3 regions of the Streptomonospora sediminis genome follow, and region 2 is predicted to be linked to each of the others. Evidence: riboswitches for the same ligand, from Rfam matches in the RefSeq annotation. Region 2 holds a riboswitch; each other region holds the start of a gene.
The links. Region 2 has a riboswitch for cobalamin ahead of ACYVD5_RS06605 (ABC transporter substrate-binding protein). Riboswitches for the same ligand answer to the same signal wherever they lie in the genome.
Positions count from the first base shown of each region.

Region 1 (9,327 bases), on a different contig from region 2:
GCCCCGGCCCGGCGGGCTCAGCGGCCCGGCTCGGCGCGGACCCGCCGCACGGCCTCGACCATGTTGCGCAGTGCCGGCTCCACCTCGGCGTAACCGCGGGTCTTCAACCCGCAGTCGGGGTTGACCCACAGCTGCTCCGGCGAGAGCACGCGCAGCGCCTTGCGCAGCGCCGCCTCGATCTCCTCGACCGAAGGCACCCGGGGCGAGTGGATGTCGTAGACGCCCGGCCCGATCCCGCGCCGGAAGCCCGAAGCGGCGAGGTCGTCGACCAGCTCCATGTGCGACCGTGCGGCCTCCACACTGGTCACATCGGCGTCCAGGGCCTCGATCGCGCCGACGATCCGGCCGAACTCCGAGTAGCACATGTGCGTGTGGATGCGGGTGCTCGCCGCGACGCCCGAAGTCGCCAGTCGGAAGGAGCCCACGGCCCAGTCCAGGTAGGCCGAGCGCAGCTCCTCGCGCAGCGGCAGCAGCTCGCGCAGCGCAGCCTCGTCGACCTGGATGTGCCGGATGCCCTCGCGCTCCAGATCGGCGATCTCGTCCCGCAGCGCCAGCGCAACCTGGCGGGCGGTCTCGCCCAACGGCTGGTCGTCGCGGACGAACGACCACGCCAGCATGGTCACCGGACCGGTGAGCATGCCCTTTACGGGCTTGTCGGTACGCGACTGGGCGTAGGTGATCCACTCCACCGTCATCGGCGCAGGGCGCGACACATCGCCGTAGAGGATCGGCGGGCGCACGCACCGCGACCCGTAGGACTGCACCCAGCCGTTGGCGGTGGTGGTGTAGCCGTCGAGCCGCTCGGCGAAGTACTGCACCATGTCGTTGCGCTCGGGCTCGCCGTGCACCAGCACGTCCAGGCCGATGTCCTCCTGGAGCGCGATGACCCGGTCGACCTCGGCGCGCATCAGCCGCTGGTATTCGGCATCGGTGATGCGCCCGGCCCGGTGCTCGGCGCGGGTGCGCCGCACCTCGGCCGTCTGCGGGAAGGAGCCGATGGTGGTCGTGGCCAGGTCGGGCTCCTTGCCTGCCGCGGTGCGCCGGCCGTCGCCCACGCGCCTAATCTGCGCACCCAGCGCCTCCAGGCGGGCGCGCACCCGGGGATTGGCAAAAGACGCGGGCGAGCCGGCCCGTGCCGCCGCCCGCAGCTGGGGGCCGACGGGGTCGCCGCGCAGCGCCCTGCCGAGCAGCACGACCTCGTCGGCCTTCTGGCGGGCGAACGCCAGGCGCTCGCGCAGCAGCGGGTCCATGCCGGGTTCGGCGTCCAGGTCGATGGGCACGTGCAGCAGCGAGCACGACGTGCTCACCACCACTTCGCCCGCCAGACCCAGCAGGGATCCCAGTGTCGACAGTTTGGCGGGGATGTCGGCGCGCCAAACGTTGCGCCCGTCGACGATGCCCGCCACCAGGGTCTTGTCGCCCAGGCCCGAGACCCGGGCCAGTTCGCCGACCCCCTCGGGGCCGCTGACCAGGTCCAGCCCGATCTGCTCGGCACCGCTGTTCTTGAGCACCTCCAGGGCCTCTGTGCCGATCGCACCGAAGTAGGTTGAGACCAGCAGGTCGGGCCGGGCTGCAAGGCCGCCCAGATAGGTGTAGGCGCGCTCCAGCGCGCCCGTCCGCGCGCGGCCCTCGTCGGCGGCCAGGACCGGCTCGTCGAGCTGTACGGAGCCGGCCCCGGCCGCCGAGAGCCGTGCGAGCAGCTCGGCGTAGCACTCCAGCAGGTCGTCGAGCAGGTCCAGCGGCCGCCAGCCCTCGGGCGCGTCCGCGGCGGGCTTGGCCAGCAGCAGGAACGTCAGCGGACCGACCAGGACCGGGCGGGTGTCGATGCCCAGCGCCTTGGCCTGGGTGTACTCCGACAGCGGCTTGCCGCCGGCCAGGCGGGGCCGGTCAGCGGGCGACAGCTCCGGGACCAGGTAGTGGTAGTTGGTGTCGAACCACTTGGTCATCTCCAGCGGCTGCAGCTCGCCGGTGCCGCGTGCCATCGCGAAGTAGGCCGCGAGTTCGGACTCGCGGTCGTGCGCGCCCTCGACCAGCGCCCGGAAGCGCTCGGGCACCAGGCCGAACAGAGCCGCGGTGTCGAGGATGTGGTCGTAGTAGGAGAAGGTGTTGGAGGGCACGGTGCCGATACCGGCGCCGTGCAGCGACTCCCAGGTGCCGCGGCGCAGCCGCGCCGCAACCGCGTCGAGGTCGGCGGCGGTGCTGTCGCCGGCCCAGTAGGACTCGCAGGCCCGCTTCAGTTCGCGGTCGGGTCCGATGCGCGGATACCCGTGGACGGTCGTGTTCATCGGGCGGCACCGCCCTGGGCCGCGTTGTGGCCGTATCGCATGGCTTGTTCTCTCCCTCGTCGATAAGCCCGACGATCCGCGGCCGCGGGAGAGGTGCCCGAACGAGCAGGCCACCGCCCTGGCCCTCCCTCGAGGCGCACGGACCACCGCGGGCGCATCCGCGCTCGCGGGCGGTGGCAGGTATTCGGACTTGCGGGCACGGCGCGGCCCTGTCGGACCGCTCCTCCTACCGGCCGCGGCTTCCCAGGCTCGGCGCCCAGTGCCGTTGGCGGCTTTCGTTCCCACTTACCGCTGCGGGGCAGTCCCGGATTCGCACCGGGTTCCCTCTTGCGACACGCACAGCAGGCCGTGCGTGTACCAACCGCGGCTGCAACTATAGACGAGTCCGTCACGAGCGCCGGAGGGCGCCTCCTGCCCACGGAGCGCCCGGGTGCCCGCCAGAGCCGACGAGGCCCCGCCATGCCCCTGTGCGTCTTGTGCCACGCTGCGGACCCATTGGCGAACCTTGTGCGGTTGTTGCCAGCTTCATTACGCTCCGTGTTGCCTGCGCTTCCATTCCGCGTTCTACGCTCGACCGATGGACCGTGTCCGAATTGCAATATCATTCGCAGAACCTGCGCGGATTCCTAGGGCGACAGAGTCACCGGCACCCGTATTCAGACCATTGAAGGACGCTCATCCGTTGAAGCACCAGCCCGTCGGCCCGCACCCGTCGTCCCGTACCCCGGCCCTTGAGACCTCGCCCCGCCGTTCGGTGGCGCTGCGCGCCGCCTCCGCAGCGGCTGCGCTGGCACTGCTAACGCTCACTGCCTGCACGGGAGGCGGCACGGACCCTGCATCGTCCGGGGGGTCTCCCCAGCCGACACCCGCCACTGGCAAGGACGATGAGCTGACCGCCGTCGACGCCGACCGGATCTCCGGCCTGAAGGAGGAGACCTCGACCGAGGACATCGACGGCGGCGTCGACGTCGAGCTCGCCTACCCGCGGATCCCCAAGGCCGGCCCGTTCGCCGACCGGCTCGCCGAGGTCAGCGAGCAAGGGGCGCAGGACTTCGCCGAAGCCGCGGCGGGCGCGAAGTCCTACACCGTCGACTGGGAGGTCAGCGTGGCCGGCGGCAACGTGATGGCGGTCCGGCTCACCCAGCACGAGAAGGACGGCGACGGCGAGCGCACCGGCTACTCCACCTACTGGTACAACACAGAGTCCGGACACACCGCGTACTCCAGCGAGCTGCTCGCCGGCCAGCAGGAGCTGGAAAAGCTCGACTCGCTGGTCAAGAAGCAACTCAAGGACGGCGACGCCGACACCACCAAGCTGCACCCCATCGCCAAGCTCTACGACTCCATCGGGTTCAACCCCGACGGCGACCTGGTGGTGGAGTTCAACGAGGGCCAGATCGCACCCGCCAAGGCCGGCCGCATCCACGCGGTGGTGCCCAAGAAGGACGCCGATCCGCTGCTTTCCCCGTTCGGAAAGCGCGCGCAGTCGGCCGCCGTGGTGGTCACGCCCAAGTTCAGTATCGACAAGGCGGCCGCTCCCAAGGGCGGCCCGGCCGAGGGCAGCGTGCCGGGCATGTTCGCCACCGGCACCGACGGCGAGAAGGTCGACTGCCGCGCCGCCGACTCCAAGTGCATCGCGCTGACCTTCGACGACGGCCCCGGCCCGCGCACGCCGGAGCTGTTGGACGCCCTGGCCGAGCACGACGCCAAGGCGACATTCTTCGTCACGGGGACCCCGGTGCGCGAGTACCCCGAGACCGTGCGCCGCGAGTACGCCGAGGGGCACGAACTGGGCAACCACACCGTGCACCACCCCGACCTCACCTCGCTGAGCGACGACGGCACTCTGGAGGAGCTGACCACGGTCAACGGCCTGGTGCGCCGCGAGACCGGGCTGAGCATGGACGTGATGCGCCCGCCCTACGGAGCCACCAACAACGCCGTCGCCAAGGTCACCGAGGAGCTGGGGCAGGCGCAGATCCTGTGGAGCATCGACACCAACGACTGGCGCGACCACGATCCGGAGGTCGTGAGCGACCGGGCGGTGGAGCGTGCCAAGCCCGGATCCATCGTGCTGATGCACGACATCCACAGCAGCACCATCGACGCCGTACCCGACATCCTGGAGCGGCTGACCGAGAAGGGTTACACCATGGTCACGGTGTCGCAACTGCTCAGCGAGACCGAGCCCGGCGAGGAGTACATCGACGGCTACCCACCGGAGCCCTCGCCCTCGCCCTCGACCGAGAAGTCGGACTGACCACCGGCGCCACCTGGGCTTTTGCGATCGGCGGCGGTCACGTACAGTGCGACGCGGATCATCCGGGCGCGGGGTGTCCCAAGTGCGGGGCACCCCGCGCTCGCGCGTAGGGTGTGCGCCGTGGTGCAGGGACACACTTCGCCGGATACCCGGTTACCCGCGCAAGGGCCGCCCAACCGCCCTATTCGTGTCCTCAACCGGCCGCTTGCCAGGCGGCCCTGGGGGAACGCGATGGTAAAGGGCGGCCGTTCCCGACGATGAGAGCAGCCACAGCGTGCCCCGTGGATGTGAAGGGAATTTCGATGGCCGTTGCGTTGGCCCGCGACTATGCCTGGTTGCGGGAAACCCAGCCGGACCTCGCCGAAGCGTACTGCCTCTCCTACGTCCGAGGACTCAGCAAGGCCACCGCACTGGGCCGGCTCGGCGTCGCTGAACGCGACCTGCGTCTACTGCCCATCGCCGAGGCCGTCGAAGCCGCCCTGTGCACCGAGGGCCGCCCCCCGATGACCGTCCACGCGCTGTCGGTGGGCGGTTGGACCGTCATCGTCGAGCCCACGGGTTGCCGGGTCACCCGGCCCGAGTGCTACCGCACGCTTTCGGCCGAGACCGAACTCGTGTCGGTGCGGGTGCTGATGGACCACCGCTACGAGTTCCGCTGGGTAATCGACGGCGTACTGCAGACCTTCTTCGACGCCCGCGCTCCGCGGGTGCGCCGGGGTACCCGCCCCGACACGCTCGACACCCATATGAACGCCGTCGGACTCGGCGGTGCCGCCCCCGACACCGACCCCGGAGCCGCGGTGCTGGCGCTGGCCGACCGGGTCACCGGTGTGCGGATACGTTCCTCCCACCTGGCCGGCCCGCTGCTGGGCGCCGAACTGGACTACTCCGCGCTGCCGCTGGCTCCCCGGTAACCCCGCTGGCCCGGGACGCGGTCGTGCGCGCCGCGTTGCCCGCTGCCGGTCCATTGACCTGATGTGGTCAGTTGGCGGCTTGCTGTTCTGCGCGCCGACCGGGTGTTCTACGTTTCTGGGGAAGAATCCGGCGCACAGCCCGGACCCGGCGGCGGCGCAGCCTGTTCGGCGCCCTTGTCCGGGCGCGTGCCGGGCCGCCCGGACACGTGGAAGGACCCCGGCGCATGTCCCCCTCCCCCGTCTGCGCCGCACCGAACACCCCCGCCCCGCTCCCCCGCCGGTCCGGCACCGCCCGGCGCGCCAAGCTGCTGGTATGCGCGGCTGCGCTGGCCGCCGCGACCGGCTGCAACGCGCTGGCGCTGCCCGCTCCCCCGCCCACGCAGTTCACCTCGTTTGCCGCCGAGAACCTGCCCGGCCTCGGCGAGCGCAGCATCGGCGGCGACCTGAGCGGCGGCGGCCTCACCGTCCGCGCGACGGTGCCCGAGATCCCCAACGCCGGCCGGCTCACCGAGCGCCTCACCGAGATCCTGGAGCGCGAGGCGGCCGACTTCCGCAACGCCGTGGAAACCGCCGAACGGCTGGAGGCCGACTGGGAGCTGACCGCTGCGGGCAGCGGACTGGTCGGCGTGCGGCTCACCCGCACCGAGACCGACCACCGCGGCAGCCACGACTCCTACTCCACCTACTACTACGACACCCGCACCGGCCGCCTGGCGTACTCCACCGAGCTGCTGGCGGGCGACACCGAACTGCAGAAGCTGGACCGGATGGCCGCTGCGGCGCTGACGGCCCCCCGGAGCGAGCCGGCGGCCCTGCACCCCGGGTTCCGGCTCTACGACTCCATCGGGTTCAACGGCGACGGCGACCTGCTCGTGGAGTTCGACGCGGGCAAGGCGGCACCCATCGGCGCAGGCCGCACCACCGCCGTCATCGCCGCCGCCGACGCCCGGCCGCTCCTGTCCGATCTGGGCGAGCGCGCGCTGTCGGCCTCGCAGCGGCGACCGCGGGCGTTCTCCGTGGATTCCCCGCCCGACGGCGGCGCTGCAGACGACCCCGGCATCCCCGACGTCCCCGGGTCAAGCCACGGCGGCCCCGACCACAAGTGCGGGACCGAAACCACGTGCGTGGCGCTGACGTTCGACGACGGGCCCGGCAAGCGCACCGGCGAACTGCTGGACGTGCTCGCCGAACACGGCGCGCCGGCCACGTTCTTCCTGTCGGGCAACGCCATCCGCAACCGGCCGCAGCCGGTGGGCCGCGCGTGGGCCCAAGGCCACGAGATCGGCAGCCACGGCGAGACCCACGAGTCCTTCCCGGAGCTGCGCCGCTCGGAGCTGGAGGCGGAGCTGGCGGCCGTTGACGCGCTGATCCGCCGCGAAATCGGGGTGCCGGTGGGCCTCGTCCGCCCGCCGTTCGGCGACACCGACGAATCGGTCGCCACTGCCGCGGCCGAACACGGCCAGACGCAGGTTATCTGGGATACCGACTCCCGCGACTGGACCGGAATCAGCGCCGCGCAGATCACCGCCAACGTGACCTCCGAGACGCCGCCCAACGGCCTGGTGCTGATGCACGACGGCGAGAAGGCCACGGTCGCGGCGCTGCCGCGGATCCTGGAGTACTTCGACTCGCAGGGCTACACCCTGGTAACGGTCTCCGACCTGCTTGGACGCACCGAGCCGGGCGGCCTTTACTACAGCGCCGACCCGGCGGCCAACACCGAATGCATCCGGCTGGCCGGCTGCCCCTGATCCGCCGGGGCGGCCGCAGCGGCGGAATCAGCCGGCCGCGGCACAGGCGGGGGCGTCGGCGCCGACCGCTTCGGCCACCGATGCGTAGCCTGCGGCGCGGACCAGCCGGGCCAGACCGCGGTGCATGCGGCGGGGCCACAGCGGCCCGCCGTAGATGAGGCCGGTGTAGCCCTGCACGAGAGTGGCACCCGCTCGGATGCGCGCCCAGGCGTCCTCGGGGGTGGCGATACCGCCGACCGCGATCAGCAGCAGCCGGTCGCCGGCGCGGGCCCGCAGGCGGCGCAGCACCTCCAGCGAGCGGGCGCGCAGCGGGGCGCCGGACAGGCCGCCGCTGCCGGCCGCGGCGACCTCGCCGGCCGGGCTGCGCAGGCCTTCGCGCGAGACCGTGGTGTTGGTGGCGACGATCCCGTCCAGGCCAAGCTCGACGGCGAGGTCGGCGACGGCGTCGATGTCGGAGTCGGCGAGGTCGGGGGCGATCTTTACCAGCAGCGGCATGGCCGTGCGGCCGTCCTCGTCCAAGGCGGCGCGGACCGCGGCCAGCAGCGGCCGCAGCCGTTCCACGGCCTGCAGGTCGCGCAGCCCGGGCGTGTTCGGCGAGCTGACGTTGGCCACCAGGTAGTCGGCGAAGGGGGCAAGGCGGCGAGCGCCCGCGACATAGTCGGCGGCGGCCTCGGATTCGGGGACCGACTTGGTCTTGCCGATGTTGGCGCCGACGACAGGGCGGTGCCCGCCGCGGCGCGAGCGCAGTTCGCGCAGGTGGTCGGCTGCCACGACCGAGCCGAGGTTGTTGAAGCCCATGCGGTTGACGATCGCCGAGTCGGCGGTCAGCCGGAACAGGCGCGGTTTGGGGTTGCCCGGCTGCGGGTGGGCGGTGACGGTGCCGACCTCGACGTGGCCGAACCCGAGGGCGGTGAGTCCGGTGACACCCTCGGCGTTCTTGTCGAACCCGGCCGCCATGCCCAGCGGACCCGGCAGTTCGCGGCCGAAGGCCCGCACTGCGAGTTCGGGCCGGCGGGGGGCGAGGATCCCGCGCATGGCATCGGCGGCGCCGGGCACCGCTGCGATGCCGCGCAGTGCGGCAAAGCTCAACCGGTGGATGGATTCGGCGTCGGTGCGCCGCAGCACTGCGGAGAAGAGGAACTGGTAGAGCACGGGATTCCCGGATTCGACTGCGGTTGCGGGCGCCTGCCCCTGCCGGGGCGGCGCCGTTCGGATGGGGTTGCAGGGCACACGGCGGGTCCGCTGCGGCGCGGCGGCCACGGCACCGCGCCGCAGCGGTCAGCCGTCGCCGTGTTCGCGGTCGGCCAGGTAGCGCTCCAGTTCGGCGCCGAGCTCGTCGGCGGTGGGCAGGTCGCCGCCGTCTTCGCCGAACAGCGGGCGGTCGGCGCCGGACTCGCCGGCGTTCTCGCGGGCCGCCATGAACTCGTCGTACTGCTGCTCCAGGTTGGCCACGACCCGCTGCACCTCGTCGGAGGCCTGGACCTGCTCCTCGATCTCGGCGTCGGTACGCAGTGCGGTCGCCTCCAGGCTGGCGCCCGGAAGGGCCAGGCCGGTGGCGCCGGCGACGTAGTCCAGCGCCGCGATCGCCGCACGCGGGTACTCCGACTGCGACAGATAGCTGGGCACGTGGACGGCATAGCCGAGCGCGTCGTGCCCGGATTCGCCCAGGCGCAGTTCGAGCAGAGCCGCGGCGCTGGCGGGCACGCTGACCTGGCCGACCCAGGGGGTGTGGTCGGACACCAGCTCGGCGCGGGTGGCGTGGGCGGTGGCGGTGGCCGGGCGGGTGTGGGGTACCGCCATGGGGATGCCGTGCACGCCCACGGTCAGGGTGACCGAGAACCGCTCGATGAGGTCGCGCACCGCCGCGGCGAACGCCTCCCACTCGTGGTCGGGTTCGAGACCGTGCAGCAGCAGGAACGGGGTGTTCTCGCTGTCGTGCATGCGGTACAGCGACAGCTTGGGCGGCGTGTACTCGGTGTAGGCGTTCTCGACGAAGGTCATGACGGGCCGGCGGGAGCGGTGGTCGATCAGCCGGTCGGCGTCGAAGGCGGCGACCTCCTGGGCGTCGAACGCGGCAAAGAGCGCGTCGACGGCCTGGCGGCCGACCGTCCCGGCGT
Region 1 is NZ_BAAGYZ010000066.1:5,428-14,754, reverse strand. It holds gene metE (5-methyltetrahydropteroyltriglutamate--homocysteine S-methyltransferase) at 18-2,285, opposite strand; cobalamin riboswitch at 2,444-2,663, opposite strand; gene ACYVD5_RS12805 (polysaccharide deacetylase family protein) at 2,968-4,545, shown strand; gene ACYVD5_RS12800 (DUF6461 domain-containing protein) at 4,848-5,459, shown strand; gene ACYVD5_RS12795 (polysaccharide deacetylase family protein) at 5,684-7,210, shown strand; gene ACYVD5_RS12790 (quinone-dependent dihydroorotate dehydrogenase) at 7,238-8,362, opposite strand; gene ACYVD5_RS12785 (PAC2 family protein) at 8,489-9,327, opposite strand, start outside.
Region 1: it holds a riboswitch for cobalamin, as region 2 does, so the genes downstream of both, metE (5-methyltetrahydropteroyltriglutamate--homocysteine S-methyltransferase) here and ACYVD5_RS06605 (ABC transporter substrate-binding protein) in region 2, are expected to answer to the same signal.

Region 2 (9,327 bases):
GAACGGGTGCCGAGGAACCCGGACCCCACCTTACAGGAACGCATGAACATTAATTCAAGTGTTCATTTGTACTCCAGTAGGGTGGGGGCATGGGTCATCGAGTCACCACCGCGCAGACCGCGCAGGACGTCCCCCGCACCCGGCTGGACGCGGCCGACGCCGAGCAGGTGGCCACTACCCTGCAAGCACTGGCCACTCCCTCTCGCCTGCTGATTCTCGCCCGCCTGCGCGAGGGCCCGCTGCCGGCCACCGCGCTGGCCGCCGAAGTGGGCCTGGAGCAGTCGGCGTGCTCGCACCAGCTCCGCCTGCTGCGCAACCTGGGCCTGGTGGTGGGCACCCGCCAGGGCCGTTCGGTGGTCTACGATCTGCACGACGACCACGTCGCCGCACTGCTGGACCACGCGCTCTACCACGTCGAGCACCTGCGCGCGGGCGCGGCGGGCGACGAGGGCGCCGAGCCCGCTGAGGCCGCCGACGCCGCGGGCGCGGCCGATACCGGAGCCGGTACCCGAGCCGGTAGCGGGCCCGGTGCCGCGGCCGATGCAGAGGCGGGCGCCGCCCTGCGGTAGCCGGCGCCGACCCTGCGGAAATGCCCGGATCAAGTCCCGGATCACGGCATTTCCGCATGATCGTTTCCGCATACGGCCTCGGAAACGGGCATAAGGGACCATGCGGGCACCCACCCGGGCGACCGCCGCCCTCCGGCGCCGTTTCTCACTCCGGACCAACCCGTCACCCGTCACCCGGCCGGCGACAAGGCCGCCCAGCGGACCCGGTGCCGCGGCCGCAGCCGAGGCGGGCACCGCCCTGTACGACCGTTCGACGCTCATGCGCGCGGCCCTTCCCCCGCTGGGAAAGGGCCGCATCTCCGCGTAGCCGTGGCACCCGGCACCGGGCATCGGTGGGGCGCACCGCGTTACCGCGCCGCGTGCGTCCCCGTATCGGCGAGGGCCGCGATCATGCCCGCGGCCATGGCGGCGCTGGAAGCGGGGTTCTGGCCGGTGAACAGGTTGCCGTCGCGCACGTTGTACTCCTCGAAGGCCGGGCCGCCGGAGTGGTCCGCGCCCAGCTCGCGCAGCCGGGAGGCGAGCAGCCACGGGGCGCCCTCAGCGGTGCCGAACATCTGCTCCTCCTCGTCGGTGAACGCGGTCATCCGGCGTCCGGCAAAGAGCCAGTCGCCCGCCGCGTCCACGGCGCTGAGCAGGCCGGCGGGACCGTGGCACACGGCTCCGATGAGCTTGCCGGCCGCATCCGCCCCGCTCAGCAGCCGGGCGAGGTCGGCGTCGCGGTAGAGGTCGACGACCGGGCCGTGGCCGCCGGGCAGGACCACCGCGGCGTAGGCGCCGAGACCGACCTCGGCGAGCCGCAGCAGCGGCCCGTGCTCGCGCAGGGCCTTCTCGGCGTGCGCCACGTGGCGTGCGCAGTCGGCTCCCGCGACCTCCGGGTCGGCGCTGTGCTGGTCGAGCGGTTGCAGGACCCCGCCCGGCGAAGCGAAGTCGACCGTGTAGCCGGCCTCGGTGAACAGTGCGTGCGGGGCGGCCACCTCCTCGGCCCAGTAGCCGGTCGGGTATGCCGAACCGTCGGTGCGCTCCCAGACATCGGCTGCGGACATGACGATCAGGATCTTGTTGCCCATGGGGCTGTTCCTCTCTGCGGGTGGCGGGTACCGGCCGGGGCCGGGCGGCGGGGCGGCCGGCCGCCGGTCTCTTGGGGGCGGCCGAACAGCCGGCCCGTATTCAGCGTGGTTCACCGCCTCCCGCCGCACAGGGCGCATACCGTGCCCTGTGCTGCCGCGGACGGGCGGACCTAGGACTCGGCGGTCCAGGCGGGAACCCCCGGTATCGGCGACACTGGGAAGCGTGGGTAAGAGCAACCGCGAACTGGCCGACTTCTTGAAACGGGCCCGCAGCCAGGGCGATCCGGCGCGCTCCGGCCTGCCCGCGGACAGCCGCGTCCGCCGGGTGCCGGGCCTGCGCCGCGAAGAGGTCGCCCTGCTGGCGGGGGTCTCGACCGACTACTACGCGCGCCTCGAACAGGGCCGCCCCATCACCCCCTCGCCTGCCGTGGTCGAGGCGCTGGGCGGCGCACTCGGCCTCGACGCGGCCGGGCGCGCGCACCTGCAGGACCTCATCGGCGTGCAGGCGGCACCGGTACGGCACCGGCCCCGCGGCGTCCAGCGGGTCCGGCCCGGCATCTACCAGCTCCTCGACGCGCTCGACGGCGAGCCCGTCCTCGTCCTGGGCCGCCGCACCGACATCCTGGCCGCCAACCGGATGGCGCGGGCGCTGTTCGCCGACTTCGAGCGGATGCCCCACCGCGACCGCAACTACGCACGCTGGATGCTCCTCGACGACGGCGCCCGCTCCCTGTTCGCCGACTGGGCCGACCAAGCGCGCGCCGCCGTCGAGAGCCTGCGGCTCGACGCCGGCCGCGACCCCCACGACCAGGCCACGGCCGATCTCATCGCCGACCTGCGCGAGCACAGTCCCGAGTTCGGCCGGTGGTGGGAGCAGCACCGCGTGCACCAGCGCACGCACGGCTCCAAGCGGCTCCGCCACCCGCTGGTCGGCGAACTGACCGTCGAATACGAAACCCTCTACCTGCCCGGAGACCCCGACACCGCCTTGTTCGTCTACACCGCCGAGGCGGGGTCGCCCTCGGAACGGGCACTGGATCTCCTCGCGAGCTGGACCCGCACCGGAACGGCCCCCGACCCCGACCCCGGCCTCCGGCCCGGCTCCGACCGCGCCGGCGGCGGCTAGCCGCACCGCCCGGGCGAGACCCAAGTCACATCCGCTCCTGTCACATTCGGCCGAGCCGCGTTGTCAAAGGCATGAAAGCAACGGCAAGGCAACGCCAAGGAGCGCACCATGACTGCTCGTTTGAACATCTACGACAACGCGGTCGCAATGAAGGCCCTGCAGCACTTCGTCTCGGCGAGCAAGGTGGTCGCCGGATCGTCGCTGCCGACCGCGACGCAGCACCTGCTGCTGCTGCGCGCCAGCCAGATCAACGGCTGCGGATTCTGCACCGACATGCACTCCAAGGACGCCGCCCACGACGGCGAGACCGCCACCCGCATCAACATGGTCGCCGCCTGGCGCGAGGCCACGCTGTTCACCGACGCCGAGCGCGCCGCGCTGGAACTCGCCGAGCAGGGCACCCGCATTGCCGACGCGGCCGGCGGTGTCACCGACGAGGCGTGGGCCGATGCGGCGCAGCACTACGACGAGGAGCAGTTGGGCGCCCTGGTGGCCCTGATCGCGATCATCAACGCCTTCAACCGCGCCAACGTCATGATCCAGCAGCCCGCCGGCGATTACCAGCCCGGCCAGTTGGGCTAACGGCAAGTACGGCAGCACACCAGTGCGTCGGTACCGCAGGACGGGCGGTACCGCAGCGCTCGCCCCGGGCACCCTCGACGGTGCCCGGGGCGTTGTGCTGCCCGCCCCGCAACGGAGCCGCTCATCGCTCCGGGTAACGGGCACCATCAGCCGCTTTCGGGGCGGTATGTCAGAATTGCGGCTGACCACCACGACGGCGGACCGAGGAAGACCGGTGCAAAACCGGCGCGGTGCCGCCACTGTGAGCGGCGAGCCCGTCCGACCCCGCCACTGTCCCTGAGGGGATGGGAAGGCCCGGACCACAGCGCAGACCCGCGAGCCAGGAGACTCACGCCGTCGTGCCTCACGATCCGGGGCGGATTACCCCAGGGAGGACAGGCTTTCGCCATGCACGGACACCGCGAACCGACACCGACACGCGTCGCCCCGATCCCGGGGGGACCCCGCCCGTGCCTGTGACCCCAACGCGCCGCGCGGCGCTGGGTATGGGCGCCCTCGGCGCCGGCGCCGTGCTGCTCGGCGGCTGCGCCGGCGAGCCGGCCGGCCGGCGGCCCAAACGCGGCGGCACCGTACGCGCCCTGTTCGCCGGCGGCGGCAGCAACGAGTCGATGGACCCGCACGTGCAGCCGCTGTTCATCGACCAGGCCCGGCACAAGGCCCTGTACGAGAAACTCACCCAGTTCAACGCCGACATGTCGGCGCGCGGGCAGCTCGCCGAAGACTGGACCGTCGGCGAGGACGGCGCCCGCTGGCGGTTCCGGCTGCGCAAGGCCCGGTTCCACGACGGCCGCAAGGTCACCGCCGACGACGTCCTCGCCAGCTTCGCGCGTATCAAGGCGCCCGCCGACACGCCCCGCAACGGCCGCACCCTGCTCGGCCCGGTCGATACCGCCAGCTCCCGGGCCATCGGCGAGCGCACCGTCGAACTGCGGCTGAACGCCCCCACCTACGAGCTGCCCGCGCTGGTGGCCGGCACCGGCATGCACATCGTCCCGGCCGACTTCGACGACCGCGACCCGGCAACGGCGGCCGTGGGATCGGGACCGTTCACCCTCGCCTCCTTCGAGGCCGGCCGCTCGATGGCCGCCGAACGCTTCGGTGACCACTGGGACGACGGCGGCGCGCTCATCGACCGGCTGGAGTTCCTCTCGGCCGAAGCGGAGGCGCGCGGCAACGCCCTGCTCGGCGGCCAGGGCGAGTACATCCACGACATGTCGGCGACCTTTGCCCGCGCCAACGAGGACAACCCCGCCATCAGCGTCGTGCGCACCCCCAACAGCGGCATGGCCGCCCTGGCGATGAAGACCGACCAGCCCCCGTTCGACGACCCGCGCGTGCGCAAAGCGTTCCGGCTGCTGGCCGACCGCAAGCGGCTGGTCGAAGTGGTGTTCTCCGGCGCCGGGCGCGTCGGCAACGACGTGTTCGGCAGCGGCTACGAGTACTTCGCCGCGGACCTGCCCCAGCGCGGACGCGACCTCGACCGGGCGCGCAGCCTGCTGAAGGCGGCCAACGCCCAGGACCTCGCGGTGGCGTTGGACACCTCCGAAGCCGCACCCGGCTTTGTCGACGCCGCCACCCTGTTCGCCGAACAGGCCGCCGAAGCCGGCCCCGCCGTCGACGTGCGCGTGGGCAACCAGGACACCTTCTTCAGCGACATCCTGGACAAGGGCGTGTTCGCCTCGTACCGTTCCGGCGCGATGCCCATCCCCAACCACCTCGCGCTGCGCATGGTCTCCGACGCGCCGCAGAACGTCACGCGGTGGCGCAGCGACGGCTTTGACGAGAGGTTCGCCCGCGCGCAGGCCACCGGCGACGAGCAGGAGCGCACCCGCCGTTACCAGGAGCTGCAGCAGGAGCTGTACGACGACGGCGGCCTGATCGTGTGGGGCTACAACGACTGGGTCAACGCCACCTCCGCGGCGCTGCACGGCGTCGAGCAGGACGCGCCGCCCAACACCGCTGACTGGGCGAGGTTCGACCGGGTCTGGCTGGAGTGACCGCGGCCGTCCTGCGCCGCCTCGCCATCGCGGCGGCGCAGCTGTTCGCACTGTCGGTGCTGGTGTTCGCCGCCACCGAACTGCTGCCGGGCGACGCCGCCGAGGCGGTGCTGGGCGACGACTACACCCCGCAGCAGGCGGCGGAGATCCGCACCCGGCTGGGGCTGGACGACCCGCCGCTGGAGCGGTTCGCGCAGTGGTGGCACGGCCTGCTCACCGGCGACCTGGGCACCTCGCTGGTGTCGGGCCGGCCGGTGGCCGCGCTGGTGGCCGAGGCCCTGCCGCCCACCGCGATCCTGGCCGCGGTCACGCTGGTGGTGCTGGTGCCGCTGGCCGCCGCCATCGGGCTGGCGACCGGAGCCCGCGAAGGCGGCATGCTGGACCGGGCGGTCTCCGGCGCCACCCTCACCCTGTACTCCATCCCCGACTTCGCGCTGGCGATGCTGCTGGTGCTGGGGCTGTCCCTGCACGCGGGCCTACTCCCGGCCACCGCGGTCGGCGCCGGCGGCTGGGGACTGCTGACCGACCCGCTGCTGCTGGTGCCGCCGGTCGCGGTGCTGCTGTGCCGGGTGGTGGCGCTGCTCAGCCGCCAGGTGCGCGCGGGTACCGTCGAGGCGCTGAACAGCGGATACGCCGCCCATGCCCGGCGCCTCGGTGTCGGCCGCCGCCGGCTGCTGCTGCGCCACGCCGCCCCCAACGCGCTCGCCCCCGCATCCGAGGAGCTGGCGCGGGTCGGCGACGGGCTGCTGTCGGGGGTGCTGGTCGTCGAAGTGGTGTTCGCCGTGCCCGGTATCGCCGGCGGGGTGATCGACGCGGTGGCAATGCGCGACGTGCCCGTGGTGCAGGGCCATGTGCTGGTGCTCGGCGCCGCCACCATCGCCGTCAACCAGGTGGCCGAGCTGGTCGCGCTGCGGCTCGCGCCCCGGAGCGAGCAGGTGCGCCGGTGAGGTCGCTGCGCACGGTATGGCCGGTACTGCCGCTCGTCCTAGTGCTGGTGCCCGCCGCCGCTGCGCTGGCGGGACCGGTGGTCGCGCCGCTGCTGGCGGCCGAGCCGGGACCGCCGTTCGCCCCGGCCGACGGCGCCCACCCGCTGGGCACCGACCGGTTGGGCCGCGACGTGCTCACCCGGTTGCTGCTGGGCGGCCGATCCGTGCTCGCGGTGTCGTTCGGCGCCGTTGCCGCGGCCTACGTCCTGGGCGGCGGGATCGGTATCGCCGCAGCCGCCACCCCCAGCCGCGCAGTCGACACGGCATTGCTGCGGCTGCTCGACGTGGTGATGGGTGTGCCGTCACTGTTGCTGGTCAGCGTCGTTGCGGTGTGGTGGTCGTCGCAGACCGCCGTGATCGCCGCGGTCGTCGCGGTCACCAACGCCCCCGCTGTCGCGCGGCTGGTCAGAGCCGCGGCGCTGGACGCGGTGAGCGAGCCGGTGGTGCAGGCGATGCGGTTGCAGGGCGAAGGCCGCGCCCGGATCTACCTGGGCTATGTGGGCCGGCGCATCCTGCGGCCGGTCGCCGCCGACACGGGCACCCGCATCACCGCGGCGATCGCGCTGGTGGCCTCGGCCAACTTCCTGGGCCTCGGGCCCGGCCCCGCGGCCGCGGACTGGGCGGTGGCGGTGGCGCACAACCGGTCCGGCCTGACGCTGCAACCGTTGGCCGCGCTGGCGCCGGCGGCGATGCTGGTCTCGCTCAGTGTGGGACTGAACCTGCTGTGGGACGCGGCGACCCGTCCCCGGCGCCGAAGGGAGCGCAACGCGTGACACAGGTGGCGGCCCGCAACGGCCCCGGACCCGCAGAACCCGAACCGGTGGCCGACGTGCGCGGGCTGAGCGTGCGCGTGGCCGGGCAGCGGCTCGTTGAAGGCGTCTCGTTCACCGCCGTACCCGGCGCGGTGACCGCACTGGTGGGCCCCTCGGGCAGCGGCAAGACGACCACGGCGCTGTCGCTGCTGGGGGAGTGGCCGCCCGGCGCGCAGGTCACCGGCAGCATCCGGGTCGCCGGGGTCGACATTGCCGCCGCCGGCGAGCCGGACCTGGCGGGGCTGCGCGGCGGCACCGTCGCCTACCTGCCGCAGGACGCGGCCGCCGCGCTCAACCCGGCCCGGCGCATCGGTTCGGTGCTGCGGGAACTGGCCGCCATCCACCACCCGCCGGCCGCCCGCGGGCGCGAACGCACCGCCGCGCTGCGGGCGCGCAGCGCCGAAGCGCTGCGCCGGGCCGCACTGCCGGAAGGGCGCGATACCCGGCGCCGCTTCCCGCACCGGTTCTCCGGCGGGCAGCGGCAGCGCGCCGCGCTCGCCGCCGCCTTGGTCTGCGGCCCGCGCCTGCTCGTGCTGGACGAGCCCACCACCGGGCTCGACGCGGCGACCAAGCTCGACGTCATCGCCATGCTGCGCGGCCTCGCCGACTCGGGCCTGGCCGTGCTGCTGCTCAGCCACGACCGGCCCGCGGTGGACGCCCTCGCCGACACCGTTGTGCGGCTCGGTTGCGGCGCTGATGGCCGTGACGGCACTGGCGGCGCTGACGGCGAGGAACGCGCGGCGGGGCCCGCCCGCCGGTTCCGGCCGGCGCAGCACCCGCCCGCGGCAGCCCCGGCCGAACGGCTCGCGCCGAAACCGCCCGGCCCGCCGCTGCTGGCGCTGCGCGGGCTGCGCGCCCGGCACCGCTCAGGGCGCAGGCGTGTCACGGCCGTCGACGGGGTCGACCTGGACCTCGCCGCCGGCACGGTGACCGGCCTCATCGGCGCGTCCGGCAGCGGCAAGACCACCCTCGCCCGGTGCGTGGCCGGGCTGCACACACCCGCGGCCGGCACGGTCGCACTCGACGGCCGCCCCCTGGGGCCGCTGGCGCGGCGCGGCGCCGAGCAGGTGCGGCGGGTCCAGTATGTCTGGCAGGAGGTGCTGACCTCGTTCGACGCTGACCGGGCCGTGGACGCCCAGGTCGCGCGCACCGCGGTACGGCTGCGCGGCCTCGGGCGCGCCGATGCGCTCGCCGAGGCCCGCGCACTGCTCGCGGACCTGGGAGTCGGCGCCGGTACGGCGGCGCGCCTGCCCGGCCAGGTCTCCGGCGGCGAGCTGCAGCGCGCGGCGCTCGCCCGCGCCCTGCTCGCCCGGCCCGACGTGCTGGTGTGCGACGAGGTCACCACCGCCCTGGACGGCGAACGCGAAGCCGACGTGCTCGACGGCCTGTGCGCGGCGGCCGCCCGCAACGGTACGGCGCTGCTGCTGATCAGCCACGACCTGCGGCTGGTCGCCGAATACGCCGACCGTGCGGCCGTCATGGATGCCGGGCGCATCATCGAGGAGGCCCCCTGCGCCCGGCTGGTCGCCGCCCCCGCCACCCCGCAGGCCCGCACGTTGCTGGAAGCGGGCGGGCTGGCGGGCGGGCTTCAGCGGACCGCGACCACCACGTAGTTGTCGCCGTACTGCCACACCGGCCCGACCTCGGTGAACCCGGCGGCATAGAGCAATTCGGTGTGCCGGGTCAGCGTGAACTTGTTGCCCCACCCGCCGGTGGCGCCGCGCCGCTCGCGCTCGGCCAGCAGGTCGGCGAACTCGGGCACCGCGGCTGCGGCGTCCCACCACGTGCGCCAGTCCTCGTTGGCTTCCAGCACCCCGCTGCGCTCCAACCGCAGGTCGCGCACCCGGCGGGCCGCAGCGGCCAGCCCGGCCCGCTCGTGCTCCAGGTGGTCGCCGTTGACCAGCACCGCCCCCGGGCGCATCGCCGCCGCCAGGTCGCGGTAGGTGCGGGCGAGCTCCTCCTCGGGCATCCAATGCAGTGCCGTGGTCGACACCGCGGCGTCGACCGGGCCGTCCAGCTCCAGCGTGTCCAGCCAGCCTTCGCGCCCCAGCCACGCGTCGACCAGCCGCACCCGCTCCGGCGCAGTGGCGGTGCCCAGCGCGAGCAGGAACGGGTCGGAGTCGACGCCGACGACGCTCGCCTTGGGCAGCCGCTCGGCCACGCGCAGCGCCAGCGACCCGGGCCCGCA
Region 2 is NZ_BAAGYZ010000021.1:236,785-246,111, reverse strand. It holds gene ACYVD5_RS06625 (ArsR/SmtB family transcription factor) at 90-569, shown strand; gene ACYVD5_RS06620 (type 1 glutamine amidotransferase domain-containing protein) at 917-1,636, opposite strand; gene ACYVD5_RS06615 (helix-turn-helix transcriptional regulator) at 1,860-2,762, shown strand; gene ACYVD5_RS06610 (carboxymuconolactone decarboxylase family protein) at 2,871-3,344, shown strand; cobalamin riboswitch at 3,505-3,694, shown strand; gene ACYVD5_RS06605 (ABC transporter substrate-binding protein) at 3,794-5,341, shown strand; gene ACYVD5_RS06600 (ABC transporter permease) at 5,338-6,288, shown strand; gene ACYVD5_RS06595 (ABC transporter permease subunit) at 6,285-7,100, shown strand; gene ACYVD5_RS06590 (ABC transporter ATP-binding protein) at 7,097-8,752, shown strand; gene ACYVD5_RS06585 (class I SAM-dependent methyltransferase) at 8,728-9,327, opposite strand, start outside.

Region 3 (9,327 bases), on a different contig from region 2:
CCGTTGGGGCCGAGCACGCCCACGACCTCGCCTTCGGGGATGCGCACGTCCAGCCCGGTGAACACGGGCGCGGCGTCGGGGTAGCCGAACGCGAGGCCGCGCCCGGCCAGTGCGGCCGGGGCGGCGGTGTCGCCGGGAACGGTTGTCACAGGTCGGCTCCGAGCAGCATGTAGGCGAGGGTCGCCGCGGCGACCAGCACGGGCGCCACCGCGGCGGCGGCGACCGCCGCGGGCCGCAGCGGCACCTCCTCGACCAGGACGGTCAGTTCGCCGGTGTAGCCGCGGCACTCCAGGCCGCGCTGCATGCGCCGCGCACGATCATAGGAGCGCACGAACAGGGCCGCGCCCAGCGAGCCCACCGAGCGGATCCAGGCGCGCCGATCGGTGTAGCCCAGCCGCCCGGCTTGGGCGGTCTGGATGCGCCGGGCGCTGTCCAGCGTGACGAACAGCATCCGGTAGATCAGCGCGACGACCTCCACCAGTGCGCTGGGCAGCCCGGTGCGGGTCAGCCGCGGCAGCAGGTCGGCGAGCGGCGTGGTGAAGGCGAACAGCAGTTGGCAGCACACCGCTGCCGCGGCCCGCCCGGTGATCTCGGCGGCCCGCGCCGGCCCGCCGGGAGCCGGGGCGATGGCGCCCTGCGGCCCGCCGACGGTCACCAGCAGCGCCAGCGACCCGGTGAGGATGAACAGCAGCGGGCCCCATGCGGCGCGCACGAAGGCGCGCGGCGATACCCGCGCCGGGCCGAACGCCGCGGCCAGGGCGACCGCGGCGACCAGCGGCGCGGCGGGCCAGGTGGGCAGCGCCAGCGCGCACGCCAGCAGCCCGCCGAAGAACACCCCCTTGACGATCGGGTGCACCCGGCGCCACGGACTGCGGTAGGCGGCGGCGTCGATTGCGAGCACGTGCGCCCGCTACCGCTCCGCGCCGCTGCCGGGACGGGGCTGCACGGTCTCGGCGGATTCGGCGGTGTCCGCGGTCTCCGCGGAGCCGGTGGCGCCGGACGTGCCGGCTGCACCGGGTGCAGGCGCAGGAGAGCCCTGGCCGGGCCCGGCGTCCGCGGCGGCCTTCGCGAACTTGTTGCGGGTGCGCACAACCCCGAAGTAGTAGCCGATGAAGCCCGCACCGATCGCCGCCTGCAACGCGAAGATGCCCGACTCGATCTCGGTGGAGGGGGGCTCGTAGAACGGGCTGAACCACGGCTCATGACCCGCATCGATCTCGGTGACGGCCGTCTTGGCCTGCGCGTCGGCGCCGCCGAACGGTTCGTCCAGGTGGGCGCCGGCCCCGATGAGCAGGGGCAGTACGGCGATCAGCGCGGCCGCGGCGATCAGCAGCCAGGTGGTTCCGGTCTTGGGCACGGCTCAACCCGCCTTCGGTTCGGTCGCTTCGGTGGAGGCGGCGGCATCGGGGCCGTCCGGGCCGTTCGGCGACTGCGCGGCCGCCGCGGCGGATCCCCGCAGCACGCCCAGCCGGCGCAGCTGCTCGGGGCTCACCCGGGTCAGCAACCGCACGATCACCACGGTGACCAGCCCTTCGATGGCGGCCAGCGGGATCTGGGTCAGCGAGAAGATCCCGGCGAAGGCGGCGAAGGAGCCCGCGAAACCGGACTGGGGATCGGGAAAGGCCAGGGCAAGCTGGAAGCTGGTCATCGTGTAGGTGGCCAGGCTGCCCAGCGCTGCGGCGAAGAACACCGCAAGACCGAGCGACGTGTGCTCGCCGGCCGCGGCGGTGGCCGAACGCACCGCCTTGTAGACCCCGTAGGCCCCCCACGGCCCAACCACCGCCATGGAGAACACGTTGGCGCCGAGTGTGGTCAGCCCGCCGTGCGCCAGCAGCAGCGCCTGGAACAGCAGAGTGACCGTGCCCAGCGCGGCCATGACCGGGGGGCGGAACAGCACCGCGCCCAGCCCGGCGCCGGTGGGGTGGGAGCAGCTGCCGGTGACCGAGGGGATCTTCAGTGCCGACAGCACGAAGCAGAACGCCCCGGCGGCGCCCAGCAGCAGCTTGGCCTCGGGATCGGCGCGCACCGCCCGGGTAAGCGATCGGACACCGTGCGCAACGAACGGCGCCGCAACGGCGGTCCAGGCAGCGGCGTGCTGCCAGGGCAGGAAACCTTCGGCAATATGCATATCGGGGGACCCAACTTCCAACACCTCGTGGACGGTCGTCGCGCCGTGGCCGGTCTCCTGGCTAACGGGTCGTCGCCCTTTGCCGGCCTTCCCAGCGGGCAGCGTCGCTGCTGCCTGCCAGTGGCCTGCGCCGACCGGCCGCCAACGGCGGCGGACGGGGCATCGGACTTCCCGCTCACAGTGGCGAGGGCCGCACCGGTTTCGAACCGGATTTCCCGAGCACCACGGCCCTACGAACGTACGGCGTGCGGTTCGCAATCGCAATGCCGGACATTGGCGCTCGGGGCGGGAAGCATGCCCGAGAGGCCGTGTACGCTGGCCCGACGCCGCCCCTGCGGTGCCCGCGCAGCAAGGGAAGGAGACCCGTTGGCCGACCCCGCCGACAGCGGCGCGCCGGTGGCTGTGACATCGTCGTGCACGGCTTGCGGAGCCTGTCTGCTGACCTGTCCGGAGCACGCGCTGCGGCCCGAGGGCGGGAGCCTGGTGGTGCTGGGCGACAGGTGCACCGGGTGCCTGGAGTGCGTCGAGGTGTGCCCGGCCGACGCCATCGCCATCGCAGCCGAGTAACCCCGGCCCGGCAGTCGGGCCGGACCGGGCCGACCCGCGAAACGTGCGCGGGCCGGCCACTGCGAACCGAACGGAGGAAGAGCGTGGACCGGCAGGTGCACCCCATCGAGGTCGAGTCGTTCGCCATCCTGCGTTCCCGCATCGACCTGGGCCATCTGCCCGCGCTGAGCCGGGCCGTGGCCGAGCGCGTCATCCACGCCAGCGCCGACCTCGACTACGCCGCAGACCTGGTCATCGACGACACCGCGGTCGCGCAGGCCGCGCAGCGGCTCGCCGACGGGGCGCCGATCGTGACCGACGTCGCGATGGTCGCATCCGGCATCACGGCCCGCAGTTGCGTGTGCCACATCTCCGACCCCGGCGCCCAGCGGCTGGCCCGCAGCGCCGGGATCACCCGCTCGGCCGCAGCCGTGCGCACGGCCCACTCCGAAGTGGGGCCCGGAGCCGTATGGGTGGTGGGCTGCGCGCCCACCGCACTCACTGAGATCATCGCCCGCCGCGTCGACCCCGCACTGGTCATCGGCCTGCCGGTCGGGTTTGTGGGTGCCGCCGAGTCAAAGGCCGAACTGCGCGCCAGCGGGCTGCCCCAGGTGAGCAACATCTCCGAAAAGGGCGGGTCGGCCGTTGCCGCGGCGGCGCTGAACGCCCTGCTGTACGGTCCCGCGGCCGATTGACCCGTGCGCGCCGGCGTGCCCCGCCGCACCGCTTCCCCCGCCCCAAGCCCGCCCCCCGCCCGAACGAGAGTCGGACCGCGCCGCCACGGCCGGTCCGAAACACCCGACTCACTGGTTAGGACGCAGATGCAACCCCCTCTGTTGCTGGTCGGACACGGAACCCGCGACGACAAGGGCGTCGCCGACTTCGAGGCGTTCGTCGGCCGACTCGGCCGCCGCCTCGCGGACCGCGAGGTCGCCGGGGGCTTCATCGAACTATCCCCGCCCCCGCTCACCGACGCCGTCAGCGACCTCTACGCAAAGGGCCACCGCCGCATGGTCGCGCTGCCGCTGATGCTGGTGGCCGCCGGGCACGCCAAGGGCGACATCCCCGGCGCGCTGGCCCGCGAGCAGGAGCGCCACGAGGGACTCGGCTACGCCTACGGCCGCCCGCTCGGCCCGCACCCCACGGTGCTGCGGCTGCTCGCCGAACGCCTCGGTGAAGTACTCGGCTCCGGTGGCGCCGACGGCTCCGACAGCGCTGAGACCGCCGGCACACCCGGCAGCGCCGGCGCCGCGGGCATCGGGGACGGCGGCACCGCCGTGCTGCTGGTCGGCCGCGGCTCCACCGACCCCGACGCCAACGCCGAGGTGTGCAAGGTCGCGCGGCTGCTGCAGGAGGGCCACGCAGCACAGTACGGCGTGGACTTCGTCGAGCCCGCCTTCATCTCGCTGGCCTGGCCCAGCGTGCCCGAGGGGTTGGAGCGCATCCGCCGCCTGGGCGCCAAGCGGATCGTCGTGCTGCCCTACTTCCTGTTCTCCGGTGTGCTGCCCGACCGCGTGGTCGACCAGACCGCGGAGTTCGCCGGCGGCCACCCCGACCTGGACATCCGCTGCGCCCCGGTGATCGGCGACTGCGACGGCCTGGCCGACGTCATCGCCGAACGCTACGACGAGGCCCGCGCAGGCGACATCCGGATGAACTGCGACACCTGCGTTTACCGCATCGCGCTGCCGGGCTTCGAGGACAAGGTCGGTGCCGCCCAGACCCCCCACCACCACCCCGACGACCCCGCCCACGGCCACGGCCACGGGCACGGGCACGGCCATGGGCACTGAGGCGCCCGGCCGCCCCGCCGCCGTCGATACAGGTCCCGACCTGCGCCACCACGGCGACACCGAGGCGGCGCCGGGCCTGCTCGACTTCGCGGTGAACGTGCGCGCCGGCGCCCCGCCGCCCTGGCTGGCCGAGCGGATCGCGGAGTCCCTCGCCGGAATCGCGACCTATCCCGATCCGGCACCGGCCCGGGAGGCGGTGGCCCGCCGCCACGGCCGCGACCCCGCCGAGGTGCTGCTGACCGCCGGGGCGGCCGAGGCGTTCGTGCTGCTGGCGCGGGTCCTGCGCCCCCGCCGGGCGGTCGTGGTCCACCCCCAGTTCACCGAACCGGAGGCGGCGCTGCGTGCGGCCGGGCACCCCGTCGAGCGCGTTGTGCTGGAGGCCCCGGACTTCGTGCTGGACCCGGCCGCCGTCCCCGCCGGGGCCGATCTGGTCATGGTGGGAAACCCCACCAACCCCACCTCGGTGCTGCACCCCGCCGCCGTGCTGGAGCGCCTGGCCCGGCCCGGCCGGGTGCTGGTGGTCGACGAGGCCTTTGCCGATTGCGTACCCGGCGAGGCCGAGTCGCTGGCCCACCGCGCGGGTGTGCCCGGGCTCGTGGTGGTGCGCAGCCTCACCAAGACCTGGGGGCTGGCAGGGCTGCGCGCCGGCTACCTGCTGGCCGGCGCCGACACGGTCGCGCAGTTGGCCGAGGCGCAGCCGTTGTGGTCGGTATCGACTCCGGCGCTCGCCGCCACGGCCGCCTGCTGCGAACCGCGGGCGCTGGCCGAAGCCGAGGAGTGGGCGCACCAACTCGCCGACCAGCGCGCCGAGTTCGCGGTCGGCCTGGCCGCCTGCGGGCTGCACGTCACCCCGGCCGCCGCTGCATCGTTCCTGCTCGTAGCGGCCGAAGACGGGGCGCGGCTGCGGCACCGGCTGCGCGGAGAAGGGATCGCGGTCCGGCGCGGCGACACCTTCCCCGGACTGGGGCCGGACTGGCTGCGGGTGGCGGTGCGCGACCGCCCGACCGCTCACCGGTTGACGCGAACTCTGGCAGAGTTGCGGTTGCGGTGAGTCCGCTGTGTGGCAGTGGATGCCTCCGCGGCGCTGCAACGGCTGCTGCGGATGTGTTCGCGCCTGTGTCTGTGCTTGGCCTGTGTCCGTGCTCGTTTTCGTGTTCACTGCTGATGGCCGCCGGCGGGTCGCGCCGCCGGTGCGACCTTGGGGGACGATATGACCGGTGACGACAACCGGCGCCGCGACGGTGCCGACGAAGGGCGCGACCCGGCGCCCGGAGGGCTGCTCGACGACCTGCCGGAGACCGGGCGCGGCTCCGGCGCCGCGCAGCCGCAGGAGCCGGCACCGCGGTCCGAACGGCCGCGCACCAACCCGTTCCACACGCCGGCCGACCGGCGCCGCGGTACCGCCGAGTCGGGAACCGGCGCGCCGGGCACCGGCCAACCCAACGTCATCCCGTTCCGCTACACCGGCTTGGACCGCGCCACCGACCGCGCGGCAGCCGTCCCACAGGCCCGGCACCACCAGCCGCACGAACCCGAGGGGCCGGAGTTGCCCGCCGACCCCGCCCCGCCGCAGCGCGCCGAGGAAGAGCCCGCTCGGCCCGCCGCGGAACCGGCCCGGCCCGCCGAGCCAGAACGGGCCCAAGAACCGGCGCGCCCCGAGCCGCGGCGTTCGAGCGAGCCCAAGCGCGCGCCCGAGCCGCAGCGTGTCCCCGCGCCCCCCGAGCCCGGGCCCGAACGCGAGGGCGCCGCGGGGTCCGCGGACCCGCCCCAGCGCGGCCCCGCACCCCGCGGCCCCCGCGAACCCGAGAGCCCGGCTGCGGCTCCGCCCCCGGCTCCCGCTCCCGCCCCGGCCCGGTCGAAGGCCCGACCCTCCAGACCCCGGCCCATGGCTCCCCAATACCCCCCGCCGCCCCAGGCCCCGCAGACCGATCCTGCGCCACCGTCCCCGGCCCCGGCCGGGCGTCCCTCCGGCCCAGTCCCCGCCGAAGGCCACCGTTCCGCCTCCGCCCCGCAGGCCCCGCCGCCCGCACCGGAGGCGCCCGAGCGCCCGAGCGCAGCATCCGGCCAACCGACCCAGAGCGAAGACGACCCACTTGTGAACGCACACGCAGCAGCCTCCTTCACGGAGCACCCCGACGACCGAGCCGAGCAGGCCACCGCGGGCCGCCGCGACAGCGGGGAGGGCCAAGCCGCTGAGCATGCAGCACCGGCGGCAGCCACTCGGGCCGCCGACCCCGCCCCCGCCCGCGCGACCGCCCCCGGCGAACACGCTTACGGCGAGGTGGAGCGCGAGGCCGTCTACCGAGCCATCCGCGAACGCCGCGACGTGCGCATGGGGTTCCGCACCGACCCGATCCCCGACTCCGTGCTGCGCAACGTGCTCGACGCCGCGCACCGTGCCCCGTCGGTGGGCTACTCCCAGCCGTGGGATTTCATCATCGTCACCGACGAGGACGTGCGCGCCCGCGTGCAGAAACTCGTGCAGACCCAGCGCGAGGCCTACGCCCGGGCACTGCCCGGAGCCCGCGCCCGCGCTTTCTCCGGGCTGAAGGTCGAGGCGGTCCTTGACACACCCGTCAACATCGTCGTGACCGTCGACCCCACCCGCGGCGGCCGCCACACCCTGGGCCGGCACTCCCAGCCGCAGACCGCCTCCTACTCCACCGCACTGGCCGTGGAGAACCTGTGGCTGGCCGCCCGGGCAGAAGGCCTGGGCGTGGGCTGGGTCAGCTTCTTCGAGGAGCGCGAGCTCTCCGCAAGCCTTGATCTGCCTCCGCACCTGGAGGTGGTGGCCTACCTCTGCGTGGGCTACGTCGAGGACTTTCCCCCCGAACCGGAGCTCGCCATGGGCGGCTGGGCGCGCGGTCGCCCGCTGCACTGGGCGGTGCACCGGGACCACTACGGCCGCCGCGGCCTCCCCGGCGAGGCGGCCACCAGCCTGCTGGAGGAGACCATCTCGGCCATCGGCCAACTGAACCAGAGAGCCCTCAACGACGCTGAGGAACGCCAGGCCGCCATGACCAAGCCGCCCGGATCCCTGGGTGTGCTGGAGGAGGTCTCGGTGCGGCTTTCGGGCCTGGCGGGGGAGTGCCCGCCGCCCATCCCCGAACCCGCCGCGGTGGCGATCTTCGCCGGCGACCACGGCGTGCACGCCCAAGGTGTCACCGGATGGCCCCAAGAGGTCACCGCGCAGATGGTGCACAACTTCCTCGACGGCGGCGCCGTGGTCAACGCCTTCGCCGAGCAAGTGGGCGCCGAGGTCACCATCGTCGACGTGGGCGTCGCCGCCGAACTGCCCACCGTTCCGGGCCTGCTGCCGCGCAAGATCGCCCGCGGCACCGCCGACTTCACCCGCGGTCCGGCCATGAGCCGCACCCAGGTCGACTACGCCATCGAGGCCGGCATCGAGGTCGCCCGCGACCTGGTCTCGGCCGGCAACCGCTGCCTGCTCACCGGCGACATGGGCATCGCCAACACCACGCCCTCCGCCGCGCTGGTCTGCGCCTTCACCGGCGCCGACCCCGCAGAGGTCACCGGCAGGGGAACCGGCGCCGACGACGGCACACTGGAACACAAGATCGACGTGGTGCGGCGCGGGCTGGCCGCCAACGAGATCGACCCGGACGACCCCGTCGGCGTGCTCGCGGCCGTGGGCGGTCTGGAACACGCCGCGCTGAGCGGGTTCATCCTCGGCGCCGCCGCCATGCGCGTGCCGGTCCTGCTCGATGGAGTCATCGCCGGCGCAGCGGCGCTGGCGGCGGCGGCGATGGAACCGCTGTGCCTCAACGCCTGCTTCGCCGGGCACCGCTCCACCGAGCCCGGACACGCCGCCGCGCTCGCCCACATCGGGCTGCGCCCGCTGGTCGAACTGGACATGCGGCTGGGCGAGGGGTCCGGTGCGCTGCTGGCGCTGCCGATCCTGCAGGGGTCGGTGCGCGCGCTGCGCAACGTGGCGACCTTCGACGCAGCCGGGATCTCGGAGCAGGGCTGAGCCGAATACGCATATTAGAGTGGGCACACCAACGGGGACGCGCCCGGCAGTGCCGTACCCAAGCGGTGCCGCAACCAAAGCGTGATCCCCGTTTGACACGGTGAACCCCCGGGGGAACGCGCCATGCGCCCGCGACCGGCGCCGCGCTGCGGCGCGGGCGCCGGCGCGTCCCCGATGTGACCAGTGCAAGCACGGCGCGGTCTGGAGGCAACCCCGGTGACCTATCTTCTCGGTTTGCGCATGGACGGGCGCGACGCCCTTGTCGTCGGTGGCGGCCGGGTCGCTCAGCGGCGCATCCCGGTACTGCTGGAGTCCGGCGCCCGGGTCACCCTCGTTTCGCCCGAGGCCACCGCGACCCTGGAGGACCTCGCCGACGCCGGCCGCATCACCTGGCACCGGCGCGCTTTTGCCGAAGGCGACATCGCCCAAGGGCGCCTGGGCCGGTTCTGGTTGGTGCACGCCGCCACCGACTCCACCGCGGCCAACACCGCGGTGGCGGCCGAAGCCGAAGCCGAGCGGGTGTGGTGCGTGCGCGCCGACGACCGCCACGCCTCGGCCGCCTGGACCCCGGCCACCGGCGGCGCGTCCGGTATCAGCGTTGGCGTGGTCGCCAACGGCGATCCCCGCCGCGCGGCCGGGCTGCGCGACGCCGTCGTCGAAGGGCTGGCCGACGGCTCGCTCGACGCCCGGCGCGGGCGCGAGCGCCACCGCGGAGTCGCCTTGGTGGGAGGCGGACCCGGCGACCCCGGCCTGATCACCGTGCGGGGGCGCCAACTGCTCGCCCAGGCCGACGTGGTGGTGGTCGACCGCCTGGCGCCGAACTCGCTGCTGGAGTCGCTGCCCGCCGACGTCGAGATCATCGACGCCGC
Region 3 is NZ_BAAGYZ010000077.1:88,487-97,813, reverse strand. It holds gene ACYVD5_RS15960 (energy-coupling factor ABC transporter ATP-binding protein) at 1-149, opposite strand, end outside; gene cbiQ (cobalt ECF transporter T component CbiQ) at 146-901, opposite strand; gene ACYVD5_RS15950 (energy-coupling factor ABC transporter substrate-binding protein) at 911-1,357, opposite strand; gene ACYVD5_RS15945 (energy-coupling factor ABC transporter permease) at 1,361-2,128, opposite strand; cobalamin riboswitch at 2,159-2,370, opposite strand; gene ACYVD5_RS15940 (DUF362 domain-containing protein) at 2,495-2,695, shown strand; gene ACYVD5_RS15935 (precorrin-8X methylmutase) at 2,779-3,369, shown strand; gene ACYVD5_RS15930 (sirohydrochlorin chelatase) at 3,496-4,467, shown strand; gene cobC (Rv2231c family pyridoxal phosphate-dependent protein CobC) at 4,457-5,518, shown strand; gene cobT (nicotinate-nucleotide--dimethylbenzimidazole phosphoribosyltransferase) at 5,678-8,458, shown strand; gene cobA (uroporphyrinogen-III C-methyltransferase) at 8,675-9,327, shown strand, end outside.
Region 3: it holds a riboswitch for cobalamin, as region 2 does, so the genes downstream of both, ACYVD5_RS15945 (energy-coupling factor ABC transporter permease) here and ACYVD5_RS06605 (ABC transporter substrate-binding protein) in region 2, are expected to answer to the same signal.